DNA from 3 places in the Klebsiella electrica genome. Region 1 is predicted to be linked to each of the others. Evidence: predicted binding sites of a transcription regulator. Region 1 holds the regulator's gene; each other region holds the start of a gene.
What was found. The regulator sigma-54, encoded in region 1, starts transcription at its own class of promoters, with help from an activator protein. The targets are predictions, from matches to a motif close to GTTGGCACANNTTTCGCTNT.
Positions count from the first base shown of each region.

Region 1 (2,277 bases):
CGACCATAACGTCAGGGAGACGCTGGCCGTCTGCGAACGCGCCTATATCGTCAGCCAGGGTCACCTGATAGCCCACGGCACACCGCAACAAATCCTTGAAGACGAGCAGGTTAAGCGCGTGTATCTTGGGGAAGACTTCAGACTCTGATAGGGTAGAGGTTACAGACGTTTTAGCCGGAGATATTAGCCCTGAATATGAAGCAAGGTTTGCAATTAAGGCTAAGCCAACAGCTTGCCATGACGCCACAACTGCAACAGGCTATTCGCTTGCTGCAGCTGTCCACGTTAGAACTCCAGCAAGAACTCCAGCAGGCGCTGGAGAGTAATCCGCTGCTTGAGCAAACCGATCTTCACGATGAGGTAGAAACCAAAGAGGTTGAGGACCGCGAATCGCTGGACACCGTCGACGCTCTTGAACAAAAAGATATGCCGGAAGAGCTGCCGCTCGACGCCAGCTGGGATGAAATCTACACCGCCGGCACGCCGTCCGGGAACGGCGTTGATTACCAGGACGACGAGCTGCCTGTTTATCAAGGCGAAACGACCCAAAGCCTGCAGGATTACCTGATGTGGCAGGTTGAACTGACGCCGTTTACCGACACCGATCGCGCGATTGCCACATCGATTGTCGATGCCGTCGATGACACCGGCTACCTCACCATTCGGCTGGAAGATATTGTCGAGAGTATCGACGATGACGAAATTGGTCTCGAAGAAGTTGAAGCGGTACTTAAGCGCATCCAGCGCTTTGACCCGGTCGGCGTCGCGGCAAAAGATCTGCGCGACTGTCTGCTGGTTCAGCTTTCACAATATGCCAAAGAGACGCCGTGGCTGGAAGAAGCCCGGCTTATCATCAGCGATCATCTCGATCTGCTCGCCAACCACGATTTCCGCTCCCTGATGCGCGTCACCCGACTGAAAGAAGAGGTGCTGAAAGAGGCGGTTAATCTGATCCAGTCGCTCGATCCGCGCCCCGGTCAGTCGATCCAGACCGGCGAGCCGGAATACGTCATTCCCGACGTACTGGTACGTAAGGTCGGCGGCCGCTGGGTCGTGGAGCTTAACTCCGACAGCATCCCACGCCTGAAGATCAACCAGCATTATGCGGCCATGGGCAACAGCGCGCGCAATGATGCAGACAGCCAGTTTATCCGCAGCAACCTGCAGGAGGCTCGCTGGCTAATCAAGAGTCTGGAAAGCCGCAATGATACGCTGCTGCGCGTTAGCCGCTGCATCGTTGAACAGCAGCAGTCCTTCTTCGAACAAGGAGAGGAGTTCATGAAACCGATGGTACTGGCCGATATCGCCCAGGCCGTCGAAATGCATGAATCCACTATTTCACGCGTGACCACCCAAAAATATCTGCACAGTCCGCGCGGTATTTTTGAGCTGAAATATTTCTTTTCCAGCCACGTCAATACAGAGGGCGGCGGCGAGGCATCGTCGACGGCCATTCGGGCGCTGGTGAAGAAGTTAATCGCCGCGGAGAATCCCGCGAAGCCGTTGAGTGACAGTAAGCTGACCACCCTCCTGTCTGAACAGGGTATTATGGTGGCACGTCGTACCGTCGCTAAGTACCGAGAGTCTTTATCCATTCCGCCATCTAACCAGCGTAAACAACTGGTTTGATACAACCGATAAGGAAGACACTATGCAGCTCAACATTACAGGACACAACGTCGAAATAACCCCTGCACTGCGTGAATTCGTTAATGCGAAGTTCAGCAAACTGGAGCAGTTTTTCGACAGGATCAATCAGGTCTATATTGTGTTAAAAGTAGAGAAGGTGACGCAAATTGCGGACGCCAATCTGCATGTCAACGGTGGCGAAATCCATGCCAGTGCGGAAGGGCAGGATATGTATGCCGCTATCGATGGACTCATCGATAAGCTGGCAAGACAGCTAACAAAACATAAAGATAAACTAAAACAACACTAATTGTCCGGGCGTCGCCCTTGCCTGCTGCTGGCTTTTATCGGTAGCCGGCAAGGGACGCGCTCAGGTGAAATTATGATGAACAACGATTCGGCTCTACAACTGAGCAATGTCCTTAATCAGGAATGTACCCGTAGCCAGGTTCACTGCCAGAGCAAAAAGCGCGCGCTGGAAATCATCAGTGAGCTGGCAGCGAAACAGTTAGGTTTGCCGCCGCAGGTGGTGTTTGAGGCGATCCTCACCCGCGAGAAAATGGGCAGTACCGGGATTGGCAACGGGATTGCTATTCCGCACGGTAAACTCGAAGAGGATACGCTGCGCGCCGTCGGCGTGTTTGTCCA
Region 1 covers NZ_CP041247.1:502,128-504,404, reverse strand. Annotated here, with positions in the region: gene lptB (LPS export ABC transporter ATP-binding protein) at 1-148, shown strand, start outside; gene rpoN (RNA polymerase factor sigma-54) at 196-1,629, shown strand; gene hpf (ribosome hibernation promoting factor) at 1,652-1,939, shown strand; gene ptsN (PTS IIA-like nitrogen regulatory protein PtsN) at 2,012-2,277, shown strand, end outside.

Region 2 (2,277 bases), 530 kb from region 1:
CGGTTTGTACTGCGGCGACCGGCAGCGGCGAAAGCGCCCACTGGCGGGCAATTTCACGGCCGTGTTCGCGGCACAGCTCCAGCGCGTCGAGGTCCGGGCGCCATTTGGCCTTCAGGCTCAGCGACATTTCAAAGCCGGCATCCTGTAAGCGGGTGGACAGGCGATCGACCGCACCGCCGCTCCAGCCGTGAGAGCCGAAGGCGCTGGCGCGCTTATTGCGAAAACGCAGGCCGGTCATCTCTTCAACCAGTCCGGCGATTTTCGGCATCATCACATTATTCATGGTCGAGGTGCCGACCAGCACCCCTTTTGAGCGGAAGACGTTGGTCAGGATTTCGTTTTTATCGCTACGGGCGACGTTGAAGATTTTCACCGCCACGCGCGGGTCCATGTCGGTAATTCCCTGGGCTATCGCATCGGCCATCATGCGGGTATTGTTCGACATGGTGTCATAGAAGAGCGTGATGCGGTCTTCCTGGTAATCGGCGGCCCATTTCAGGTACAGCTCAACGATTTGCGTCGGGTTGTCGCGCCAGACCACGCCGTGGGAGGTGGCTATCATGTCGACCGGCAGGTTAAAGCCGAGGATTTCGGTGATTTTTGGCGTCACCAGGCGGCTGAACGGGGTCAGGATGTTGGCATAGTAGCGCTGACACTGCTCGAACAGCTCGCTCTGATCGACTTCGTCATTAAACAGGTGCTCGTCGCAGTAGTGCTGGCCGAAGGCGTCGTTGCTGAACAGCACCGCATCGCCGGTCATATAGGTCATCATGCTGTCCGGCCAGTGCAGCATCGGCGTTTCGACGAAGATCAGCTGCTTGCCGTTACCGATGTCGAGGCTGTCCCCGGTTTTCACCACCTTAAAGTTCCACTCCGGGTGATGGTGATGGCCGGTTATGGAGTCAATGGCGTTGGCGGTGCAGTAAATCGGCGTATCCGGGATACTGTTCATCAGCTCGGTCAGCGCGCCGGCATGGTCTTCTTCCGCATGGTTAATCACGATGCAGTCAATATCGGCAAGATCGATCTCGCTACGCAGGTTCTGCACGAACTCGCGGCTGAATTTATGATCGACGGTATCAATCAGGATATTTTTCTCTTCACGGATGAGATAGCTGTTGTAGCTACTGCCGCGCAGCGTTTTGTATTCAGTACCGTGAAAATCACGCACTTCCCAGTCACGTTGGCCAACCCAATGAATATTATTTTTAACCACAACAGACATAGCCACCTCAATTAATTCAGCGTGTTCAGATAAGATGAATTGCTTATATCAAGTTGCATGCCAACTTTTTAATTTATTGATTTTAAATGTTTTTATATTTTCTTCTTAAAGCGGTTGATGTCAAAATGACAATGGTTAAAATAGTCGTTATGACAATGATTAATGTCAAAATGACAATGGGGCTGCAATGAGCTTTTCCGTAGAGGTACTGGCGAAAATCGCCATTGATTTACAAAGCGATATTGGTCACGCCGACCGGTTCTCGCGTTTGATAGCCACCCTGCGGCAGGTGCTGGGATGTGATGCCTCGGCGCTGCTGCGCTACGATGCCCATCAGTTTGTGCCGCTGGCGATCGACGGACTGGCTCAGGATGTGCTGGGGCGACGCTTTGCATTGGCCGGGCACCCGCGGCTGGAGGCGATTGCCCGCGCGGGGGACGTCGTGCGCTTTCCGGCGGACAGCGATCTGCCCGACCCTTATGACGGGTTGATTCCCGGCCAGGAGAGCCTCAAGGTTCACGCCTGCGTAGGGCTGCCGCTGTTTGCCGGACAAACCCTGATAGGCGCTTTGACTCTCGACGGGATGGACGCCGACCGTTTCGATAGCTTCAGCGATGAGGAGCTACGGCTGATTGCGGCGCTGGTGGCAGGGGCGCTGAATAACGCGCTGCTCATTGCCCGCCTCGAAAATCAGAACGTGCTGCCGGAGGCGAGCGCGAGCTATACGCCTCCCGACCGCCAGGAGATTATCGGCCTGTCGGCGCCGATACAGCAGTTGAAAAAAGAGATCGATATCGTCGCCGCGTCGGATTTGAACGTGCTGATTAGCGGAGAAACCGGCACCGGCAAAGAGCTGGTGGCGAAAGCGGTCCATCAGGGATCGGCGCGGGCGGCCAATCCGCTGATCTATCTGAACTGTGCGGCGCTGCCGGAGAGCGTGGCGGAAAGCGAGCTGTTCGGGCATGTGAAAGGGGCGTTTACCGGGGCTATCAGCAACCGCAGCGGCAAGTTTGAAATGGCCGATAACGGGACCCTGTTTCTTGATGAAATCG
Region 2 covers NZ_CP041247.1:1,031,949-1,034,225, forward strand. Annotated here, with positions in the region: gene norV (anaerobic nitric oxide reductase flavorubredoxin) at 1-1,225, opposite strand, end outside; gene norR (nitric oxide reductase transcriptional regulator NorR) at 1,413-2,277, shown strand, end outside.
Region 2: norV (anaerobic nitric oxide reductase flavorubredoxin) is a predicted target of sigma-54. The motif match lies at 1,271-1,290, and genes of this name have one in related genera.

Region 3 (2,277 bases), 570 kb from region 1:
AGGTGTTAACGCAGAAGAACATGGATACGGTTGGCTCATCGACTGACAGCGCCGGCAGCGCTTCAACATTCTGCGGATCGCAGATGGTATCAGAGATGTTCAGTTCGCCCAGACCGGTGATCGCGATGATATCGCCCGCTTCAGCAATATCGCTGTCGATACGCTCAAGGCCCAGGTGGGTCAGAACTTTACCCACTTTACCGTTACGGGTTTTGCCTTCGCTATCAATGATAGTGACCTGCTGGTTTGGCTTCACTTTACCGCGTTTGATGCGGCCGATGCCAATGACGCCAACGTAGTTGTTGTAGTCCAGCTGGGAGATCTGCATCAGCAGCGGGCCATCAAGGTCAACGTTCGGCGCCGGAACACGATCGACGATAGTCTGATACAGCGGAGTCATATCTTCAGCCATATCTTCGTGATCCAGACCCGCAATACCGTTCAGCGCAGAAGCGTAAACGATCGGGAAGTCCAGCTGTTCGTCGGTAGCGTCGAGGTTAACGAACAGGTCGAATACCTGATCGACAACCCAGTCAGGGCGCGCGCCAGGACGGTCAACTTTGTTGATAACGACAATCGGCTTCAGGCCATGAGCAAAGGCTTTTTTGGTCACGAAGCGCGTCTGCGGCATCGGGCCGTCAAATGCGTCAACCACCAGCAGCACAGAGTCAACCATGGACATGACACGCTCAACCTCACCTCCGAAGTCGGCGTGCCCAGGGGTATCAACGATGTTGATACGGTAGTCATTCCATTTGATGGCGGTGTTTTTCGCGAGGATAGTAATCCCACGCTCTTTCTCCAAATCGTTGGAGTCCATCACTCGTTCTTGAGTTTCGGCACGCGCATCGAACGTACCGGATTGCTGCAGCAGCTTATCAACCAGGGTAGTTTTACCATGGTCAACGTGCGCGATGATGGCGATATTACGCAAATTTTCGATCACAACTTTGCCTCAGGCATTAGAAATAGCGCGTTATTGTACACGGATTAATCGCAGTACAAAACAGGATCACAAACATCCTCCGCAAACAAGTATTGCAGAGTTTCTTTGTGATCGCTTTCACGGAGCGTTAAAAGGGTTATTCAAGGTCAATTGCACCAAATTAGTGCCCAACGTTCACGCAATTGCACTATATTGGTGCAATGCATTCATAATGGTGCAGCCCTTTTGCACGATGGAGTGCATGATAACGCCTTTTGGGGGCAATTTAAAAGTTGGCACAGATTTCGCTTTATATTTTTTAAGGCAACAACGCCACTTTTCGTAGTTAAAAAGTTTTCGTTTCCACGACGACAATGACCAATCCGGGAGAGTTTAAGTATGTCCGCTGAACACGTTTTGACGATGCTGAACGAGCACGAAGTGAAGTTTGTCGATCTGCGCTTCACCGATACCAAAGGTAAAGAACAGCACGTCACAATTCCTTCTCATCAGGTAAATGCCGAATTCTTCGAAGAAGGCAAAATGTTTGATGGCTCCTCGATTGGTGGCTGGAAAGGTATTAACGAATCTGACATGGTTCTGATGCCGGATGCGACCACTGCGCTGATCGACCCGTTCTATGAAGAACCGACTCTGATCATCCGCTGCGATATCCTGGAACCAGGCACGCTGCAGGGCTACGACCGTGACCCGCGCTCCATCGCAAAACGCGCTGAAGAATACCTGCGCTCTACTGGCATCGCAGACACCGTTCTGTTTGGGCCAGAACCAGAATTCTTCCTGTTCGACGATATCCGTTTCGGCGCCTCTATCTCTGGCTCCCACGTGGCTATCGACGACATCGAAGGCGCATGGAACTCCTCCACCAAATACGAAGGTGGTAACAAAGGTCACCGCCCAGGCGTGAAAGGGGGTTACTTCCCGGTTCCGCCGGTTGACTCCTCTCAGGACATCCGTTCTACCATGTGTATGATCCTGGAAGAAATGGGCCTGGTTGTTGAAGCTCACCACCACGAAGTGGCTACCGCGGGTCAGAACGAAATCGCGACCCGTTTCAACACCATGACCAAAAAAGCGGACGAAATTCAGATCTACAAATACGTTGTGCACAACGTTGCACACCGTTTCGGTAAAACCGCGACCTTCATGCCGAAACCAATGTTCGGTGACAACGGTTCCGGTATGCACTGCCACATGTCTCTGTCCAAGAACGGCGTTAACCTGTTCTCTGGCGACAAGTATGCAGGTCTGTCTGAACAAGCGCTGTACTACATCGGCGGCGTTATCAAGCACGCTAAAGCGATCAACGCCCTGGCAAACCCGACCACCAA
Region 3 covers NZ_CP041247.1:5,195,982-5,198,258, forward strand. Annotated here, with positions in the region: gene typA (ribosome-dependent GTPase TypA) at 1-946, opposite strand, end outside; gene glnA (glutamate--ammonia ligase) at 1,325-2,277, shown strand, end outside.
Region 3: glnA (glutamate--ammonia ligase) is a predicted target of sigma-54. The motif match lies at 1,218-1,237, and genes of this name have one in related genera.